Regions from separate parts of the Dechloromonas sp. ARDL1 genome, predicted to be linked through region 2. Evidence: riboswitches for the same ligand, from Rfam matches in the RefSeq annotation. Region 2 holds a riboswitch; the other holds the start of a gene.
The links. A riboswitch is a leader RNA that binds a small molecule or an ion and turns the genes downstream of it on or off. The one in region 2 is predicted to bind S-adenosylhomocysteine.
Positions count from the first base shown of each region.

Region 1: linked by a shared signal. The riboswitch ahead of ahcY (adenosylhomocysteinase) and the one ahead of metH (methionine synthase) in region 2 are both predicted to bind S-adenosylhomocysteine.

Region 1 covers NZ_CP168939.1:3,392,009-3,396,339, forward strand. The annotation lists gene AB6Q56_RS16835 (lysophospholipid acyltransferase family protein) at 1-287, opposite strand, end outside; gene metK (methionine adenosyltransferase) at 489-1,652, shown strand; gene AB6Q56_RS16845 (HD-GYP domain-containing protein) at 1,723-2,928, shown strand; S-adenosyl-L-homocysteine riboswitch at 2,961-3,034, shown strand; gene ahcY (adenosylhomocysteinase) at 3,116-4,331, shown strand, end outside.
Region 2 covers NZ_CP168939.1:3,761,821-3,766,151, forward strand. The annotation lists gene AB6Q56_RS18580 (multidrug effflux MFS transporter) at 1-859, shown strand, start outside; gene AB6Q56_RS18585 (rhodanese-like domain-containing protein) at 839-1,231, opposite strand; gene bamE (outer membrane protein assembly factor BamE domain-containing protein) at 1,321-1,815, shown strand; S-adenosyl-L-homocysteine riboswitch at 1,911-1,982, shown strand; gene metH (methionine synthase) at 2,077-4,331, shown strand, end outside.

The sequences.
Region 1 (4,331 bases), 370 kb from region 2:
AAGCAGCCGAGGTGCGGGGTCAGGAAAACAATACCCTTGCCGGCCTGGCGCGCCGCCTCGACCAATTCCCAGCCGACCACCTCGGCAACCAGCGGCACGGCCTCGTCGAGTGGGCGCATCCAGATGCGCGACAACTCAACCATCTGCTTGCCGGTTTCGGCTGCCACGGCACCGCGTAACGATGGATCAATGCCGGCCTGTGCCAGGTTTTCCTGCAAATGCCGACGATAGGTTGGCGACAGCCAATAGATCAGCCGGCCGAGCAGCCCGCCAAGGGTATGCAACACGCACAACGGGAGCTGGGAAAGGAGGCGAAAAAGGAAAACCATGAGGCCCCGGGGGTTGATTCCCCCTGAGAAAAGGTTACCATTATCCAATCGCCGAGTTAAACAGACAACTTGCGGGGCGATTCACAAATTCTGCTAAAGCGTCGCCTGCTCGTGGTCCAAAGCTGGTAACGCCGGATCAAAGGACCACTGGAGCGCTTCATGAGCGATTACCTCTTCACCTCGGAATCTGTCGGCGAAGGCCATCCCGACAAGGTTGCCGACCAGATTTCCGACGCCATCCTCGACGCCATCCTGTCGCAGGACAAGCATTCCCGCGTTGCTGCCGAAACCCTGTGCAACACCGGCTTGGTCGTCCTGGCCGGCGAGATCACCACGTCCGCCAACGTCGATTACATCCAGGTTGCCCGCGACACCATCAAGCGCATCGGCTACGACAACACGGAATACGGCATCGATTACAAGGGTTGCGCCGTGCTCGTCGCCTACGACAAGCAGAGCCCGGACATCGCCCAGGGCGTCAACGCCGCCTACGACGACAACCTCGGCCAAGGCGCTGGCGACCAGGGCCTGATGTTCGGCTACGCCTGTGATGAAACCCCGTCGCTGATGCCGCTGCCGATCTACCTGTCGCACCGCATGGTCGAACGCCAGGCCATGCTGCGCAAGGATGGCCGCCTGCCGTGGGCGCGCCCGGACGCCAAGTCGCAGGTCACCATCCGCTACGTCGACGGCAAGCCGCACGCGATCGATACCGTCGTGCTGTCCACCCAGCATTCGCCGGACATCAGCCTGGAAGACCTGCGCGAAGCCACCATCGAGCAGATCATCAAGCCGGTGCTGCCGAAGGAACTGATCAAGGGCGACATCAAGTATCTGGTTAACCCGACCGGCCGCTTCGTCGTCGGCGGTCCGCAAGGCGACTGCGGCCTGACCGGCCGCAAAATCATCGTCGACACCTACGGCGGGGCCGCCCCGCACGGCGGCGGCGCCTTCTCTGGCAAGGATCCGTCCAAGGTCGACCGTTCCGCCGCCTACGCCACCCGCTACGTCGCCAAGAATATCGTTGCCGCCGGCCTCGCCTCGCGCTGCCTGGTTCAGGTTTCCTACGCCATCGGCGTCGCCGAGCCGACCTCGATCATGGTCGAGACCTACGGCACCGGCAAGGTCAGCAACGAAACCCTGACCGCGCTGGTCCGCAAGCACTTTGATCTGCGCCCGAAGGGCATCGTCAACATGCTCGACCTGCTCCGCCCGATCTACCAGAAGACCGCTGCGTACGGCCACTTTGGCCGCGACGAGCCGGAATTCACCTGGGAGGCAACTGATCGCGCCAATTTGCTCCGTTCGGATGCCGGTCTGTAAGGCAACAGCTTTGTGAAGTTTTGCAAGAAGGGGGCCTACCAGGCTCCCTTTTTCGTTAAGATCATCAGATATGTTGAAGAAAATCCCTGTCGAACGATTGGTTCTGGGCATGCACCTGCAGGCCTTTTGCGGCGCTTGGCTGGACCACCCATTCTGGCGAACGAAGTTCGTCCTGACCGATCCCAACGACCTGATCCTCATTGCAGAAAGCCCGATCAAGGAGGTCTGGATCGACGTCGCGAAAGGTATCGATATTGACGTCGACACTGGCGAACCGGCACAGGAAGTTGTCAGCGCCGAGGTTATTCCGGTCGAGCAACCTGTCGTTCAGGAAAAAGCTTCATTCAACGACGAAATCAAGCGTGCATCGAGAATTGTCGCCAAGGGCAAGGAGGCCGTCGTTTCGATGTTCCACGAAGCCCGCATGGGCAAGGCCATCGAAGCTGAAGCAGTCGCACCGTTAGTTGAGGAAATCTCGAATTCGGTAATGCGCAATCCGGGCGCCCTGATCAGCCTCGCCCGGTTGAAAACAGCCGACGACTATACCTTCATGCACTCGGTCGCCGTCTGCGCCCTGATGATCGCGTTGGGCCGCCAACTAGACCTCGACGAACTGCAAATACGCGAGGCAGGCATGGCTGGCCTACTGCACGATCTTGGCAAGGCGATGATTCCGCTCGAGATCCTCAACAAGCCGGGCAAGCTGACCGACGACGAATTCGATCTGGTCAAAACCCACCCCGAGGAAGGCTACAAACTACTCCTCGAAGGCCAAGGGGTCAGCGACATCACCAAGGATGTATGCCTGCATCACCACGAAAAAATCGATGGTAGCGGCTACCCGAAAGGGCTGAATGGCGAAACGATGAGCCTGTTCGCCAAGATGGGGGCCGTCTGCGACGTATACGACGCAGTTACCTCCAACCGACCCTACAAGGCAGGCTGGGATCCGGCCGAATCGATCAAGCGGATGGCCGAGTGGAAAGGGCATTTCGACCCGCTCGTTTTCCAGGCCTTCGTCAAGAGCCTGGGTATTTATCCGATCGGCTCGCTGGTCAAGTTGGCATCCGGAAAACTGGGGGTCGTCATCGAGCAAGGCGAACAGTCGCTGCTCAAGCCCAAGGTCAAGGTTTTCTTCTCGACCAAGTCACAGGCCTATATCAAGCCTGAAGTCATCGACTTGGCACGCAGCGCCGAAAAAATTGCCGGACGCGAAGATGCCGCCAAGTGGGGCATCAAGGATATCGACCAATACTGGGCCGGCGACAAAGGCTGAAACTCAGCCAAAAAACGGTTTATAATCCGAAACCTACCGAGGGGCGCTGCAGGAGCGCGGTGATCACATCGCTCCCAGGCTCGGTTTAAAACGGCGCTCACTGATCAACCCTGCCGGGCGCAGGGGGCCGCCGGTGAGCATCAACGCCGTTATTCCCCTCCCCGTCACAGTTACCGAGGAGCTTACTGTGGCCGAATTCAAAGACTACGTCATCGCTGACATCAACCTTGCCGACTGGGGCCGCAAGGAAATCAACATCGCCGAAGGCGAAATGCCGGGCCTGATGGCCATTCGCGAAGAATTCGCGAAGACCCAGCCGCTCAAGGGCGCGCGTATCACCGGTTCGCTGCACATGACCATCCAGACCGCCGTGCTGATCGAGACGCTGACCGCACTCGGCGCCGAAGTCCGCTGGGCCTCGTGCAACATTTTCTCGACCCAGGACCACGCAGCCGCCGCCATCGCCGCGCAGAACATCCCGGTCTTCGCCGTCAAGGGCGAAACCCTGGTCGATTACTGGGACTACACCCACCGCATCTTCGAATGGCCAAATGAAAACGGCGCGGCGGTCTACTCGAACATGATCCTCGACGACGGCGGCGATGCCACCCTGCTGCTGCACCTCGGCGCCCGTGCCGAGAAGGATCTGTCGGTTATCTCCAAGCCAGGCTCCGAAGAGGAAACCATCCTCTTCGCCGCCATCAAGGCCAAGCTGGCCGTCGATCCGACCTGGTACTCCGTGCGCCTGGCCCAGATCAAGGGCGTCACCGAGGAAACCACCACCGGCGTGCATCGCCTGTACCAGATGCATCAGCGCGGCGAGCTGAAGTTCCCGGGCATCAACGTCAATGACTCGGTGACCAAGTCCAAGTTCGACAACCTCTACGGCTGCCGCGAGTCGCTGGTCGACGGTATCAAGCGCGCCACCGACGTCATGGTCGCCGGCAAGATTGCCGTCATCTGCGGCTACGGCGATGTGGGCAAAGGCTCGGCCCAGGCCATGCGCGCCCTGTCCGCCCAAGTGTGGGTCACCGAAATCGACCCGATCTGCGCCCTGCAGGCCGCCATGGAAGGCTATCGCGTCGTCACCATGGAATACGCCGCCGACAAGGCCGACATCTTCGTCACCACGACCGGCAACTTCCACGTCATCACCCATGACCACATGGTGAAGATGAAGAACAACGCCATCGTCTGCAACATCGGCCACTTCGATAACGAAATCGACGTCGCCTCGCTGGAAAAGTACCAGTGGGAAGAGATCAAGCCGCAGGTCGACCACGTCATCTTCCCGGATGGTCGTCGCATCATCCTGCTGGCCAAAGGTCGCCTGGTGAACCTCGGCTGCGGCACGGGCCATCCGTCCTACGTGATGTCGTCCTCCTTCGCCAACCAGACCATCG
Region 2 (4,331 bases):
CGGGATCGTGATCAGCCGGGCCATCGTCCGCGACCTGTTCGACGGCGCCGAGGCCCAGAAGCTGATGTCGCAGATCACCATGATGTTCGCGCTGGCTCCGGCCATCGCACCGGTCATCGGCGGCTGGCTGCAAACCCTGTTCGGCTGGCGCTCGGTATTCGCCTTCCTCGTCCTCGCCACCGGTGCCCTGTGGCTGGCCTGCTGGAAGCTGATGCCGGAAACGCTGCCGCCGGACAAGCGCCAGTCGCTGCGCCCGACCTATCTGGCGACCACCTACTGGAAGGTCATGACCTCGCCGGCTTTCCTCACCGCCTGCGCTGCGCTGGCACTCAATTTTGCCGGTTTCTTCCTCTATATCCTGTCGGCGCCGGTTTTCCTGATGACTCACCTCGGTGTTCCGGAAACCGGCTTTCTCTGGCTCTTTGGGCCGGCCATGGCCGGGTTGATCGGCGGCTCATGGCTCTCCGGCCGTCTCGCCGGCAAGGTTTCGCTGCCGCGCAGCATCGCCCTGGGCTACGCGCTGATGGGCAGCGCCGCCGGAACCAATCTGCTGCTCAACGTCTCCGTCCCGCCGGGGTTGCCGTGGAGCGTCCTGCCCATTTTCGGCTACACGCTGGGCATGTCGCTGGCCATGCCCTGCCTGAGTATCTTCGCGCTCGACCCTTTCCCTGCCCAGCGCGGACTGGCCGCTTCGTGCCAGACCTTCTTCCAGTCCGGCTTCAACGGCATCACCGCGGCACTGATCGCCCCGGCCCTGTGGGGTTCGACGCTGACGCTGTCGCTCGGCATGGCCGGCCTGATGCTGATCGGCGGCAGCGCCGCCCTGCTGCACCAGCGGTTACGTCTGGTACCACGGTAGGCCGCGAAAACGCCAGCCGCCCAGCGTGCCGCGATGGTAGTTCTCGTCGAGCGGGCCTTCGAACCCTTCGAGCACGTTGATCACCTGCGTAAACCCGGCCGCTTCCAGCGCCTGCCCGGCATCGACCGAACGATTGCCGCTGCGGCAGATGAGCAGGACCGGGCGCGCCAGATCACCTTTCACCACCCGTGCCACCTTGGCGGCAAACTGCGGGTCGATTTCCCAATCCGGCCCCTCTTGCCAGGCTACATGCTCGGCCCCGACAGGAAAGCCGACATACAGGAACTCGGTTTCCGCCCGGCAGTCGATCAAGACGGCTTGCGCGTCTTGCTGGAGAAATTCGTAGGCGGATCGGGGATCGAGGTGCTGCATCGGCATATCCGAAAATTAGGGAGGATGGATATTATGAAAGAGAGCCCGCCAAGGCGTAAACTTGCCTTTCCTCATCGACCGGAGTTCGCATGAAACTGCCTGCCTGGATATCCGCCGCCGCCTCGGCCGTCATCGCCGCGGCCCTGCCGGCCTGCGACTTCGTCAATCTTCAGGAGATCAAGCCGGGCGTCACGACGCAGGCCGAGGTCCGCGCGCGCATGGGCGAGCCCGGCTTCATCCACTGGAACGACGACGGCACGGCAACCTGGGAATACGCCCGCCAGCCGAACGGCAGCAGTTGCTACATGATCACCTTCGGCCAGGATCACGTCGTCGCCAAGGTCGAACAGGTACTCAACGATGCCAATTACGCCAAGGTGCGCGTCGGCATGAGCAAGGACGATATCCGCCGCCTGCTCGGCGCGCCGGGCAGCAAGCAGACCTTCAACAACCTGCGCGAGGAAATCTGGGAGTGGCGCATCGAAGGCATGCCGCCGATGGACGAAACCTACTTCATGGTGCATTTCGACATCGACAACGGCGGGGTCAAAAAAACCTCGAAACGCGTCGCAGTAAAAGGCTAGGGACGTTTTCCCGTTATCGGCGGGACGGCGGAGAAAAAAACGCCCCCAAAATCAAGACCCTTGGCAGTCCGACCTACCCCCTGTAAACTAGCGCCTCTGCCGAGGAGCGCTGCGACCCTTCCATTCAAGGGGCCAGGCTCGGCAACGATCAACGGCGCTCGCAAACCCCTAGCTTCTCCTAGTCCCGGTTTGTGGCGCCGTTTGCTATTGCGGCGTCCCCGGTGCGAATTCTGGTAACAAACCGCTTTGCCGAGGTGATCCATGCAGCCCGATCGTACGTCCGAACTCTCCACCCTGCTCCAGCAACGCCTGCTCGTCCTCGACGGTGCCATGGGCACGATGATCCAGCGCCACGGCCTGCAGGAAGCGGACTACCGGGGCACGCGCTTTGCCGATCACGCGCACGATCTCAAGGGTAACAACGACCTGCTGGTGCTGACGCGCCCCGACATCATCGCCGGCATCCACCGCGAATATCTCGAAGCTGGCGCCGACATCCTCGAAACCTGCACTTTCAATTCGACCGCGGTATCGCAGGCCGACTACAAGCTGGAGAGCCTGGTCTACGAACTGAACAAGGAAGGCGCCGCACTCGCCCGCCGCCTGTGCGACGAATTCACTGCCGCCAACCCGGCCAAGCCGCGCTTCGTCGCCGGCGTGCTCGGCCCGACCAGCCGCACGGCGTCGATCTCGCCGGACGTGAACGACCCCGGCTACCGCAACGTCAGCTTCGACGAACTGGTCGCCGACTACGTCGAAGCGATCACCGGGCTGGTCGACGGCGGCGTCGACATCCTGCTCGTCGAAACCGTCTTCGACACGCTGAACGCCAAGGCGGCGCTGTTCGCCATCGAGCAATTCTTCGATGCCGCCGGTCGCCGCTGGCCGGTGATGATTTCCGGCACCATCACCGATGCCTCCGGCCGCACCCTGTCCGGCCAGACCGCCGAGGCGTTCTGGAATTCGCTGCGCCACGTCCGGCCGCTGAGTTTCGGCCTGAACTGCGCGCTCGGTGCCAAGGAACTGCGCCAGTACGTCGAGGAACTGTCCCGCGTCTGTGACTGCTACGTCTCGGCCCACCCCAACGCCGGCCTGCCCAACGCTTTCGGCGGCTACGACGAAACGGCCGACATGCTGGCCGACGAAATCGAAAGCTGGGCCAAGAGCGGCATCGTCAACATCGTCGGCGGCTGCTGCGGCACCTCGCCGGAACACATCGCCGCCATCGCCCGCCGCGTCGCGCCGGTCACCCCGCGCACCCTGCCCAGCATCGAGCCGGCGCTGCGCCTGTCCGGCCTGGAAGCCTTCAACGTCACCCACAACTCGCTATACGTCAACGTCGGCGAACGCACCAACGTCACCGGCTCCAAGGCCTTCGCCCGGATGATCCTCGAAGGCCGCTTCGATGATGCGCTGGCTGTCGCCCGCCAGCAGGTGGAAAACGGCGCGCAGGTCATCGACATCAACATGGACGAGGCGATGCTCGACTCGATCGCCGCCATGGACAAGTTCCTCAAGCTGATCGCCTCGGAACCGGACATCTCCCGCGTGCCAATCATGATCGACTCGTCGAAGTGGGAAGTCATCGAAGCCGGCCTGAAGTGCATCCAGGGCAAGGGCATCGTCAATTCGATCTCGATGAAGGAAGGCGAAGCCAAATTCCTCGAACAGGCCAAGCTGGCCCGTCGCTACGGCGCGGCCGTGATCGTCATGGCCTTCGACGAGAAGGGCCAGGCCGACACCTACGCCCGCAAGATCGAGATTTGTGGCAAGGCGTACGAACTGCTGACCGGCATGGGTTTCCCGGCCGAAGACATCATCTTCGACCCGAACATCTTTGCTATCGCCACCGGCATTCCCGAGCACGACAACTACGCCGTCGATTTCATCGAGGCCACCCGCTGGATCAAGGACAACCTGCCGCACGCCCACATTTCCGGCGGCGTCTCCAACGTCTCGTTCTCGTTCCGCGGCAATGACCCGGTACGCGAGGCGATCCACACCGTCTTCCTCTACCACGCCATCCAGAACGGCATGACCATGGGCATCGTCAATGCCGGCATGCTCGGCGTGTACGACGACCTGGAGCCGGAACTGCGCGCCAAGGTCGAGGACGTGGTGCTCAATCGCCACCCCGGCGCCGGCGAGGCACTGGTCGATTTCGCCCAGACCGTCAAGGAAGGCAAGAGCAAGGACAGCGGCCCGGATCTGTCATGGCGCGAGCAATCGGTCGAAAAACGCCTGGAACACGCGCTGATCAAGGGCATCACCGACTTCGTCGTGGCCGATACCGAGGAGGTTCGCGCCAAGCTGGAGAGCGAAGGCAAGCCGCCGCTCGCCGTCATCGAAGGCCCGCTGATGGCCGGCATGAACCACGTCGGCGACCTGTTCGGCGCCGGCAAGATGTTCCTGCCGCAAGTGGTCAAATCGGCCCGCGTCATGAAGCAGGCGGTCGCCCACCTGCTGCCCTTCATCGAAGCCGAGAAATCCCGCACCGGCCTGGGCAGCAAGGGCAA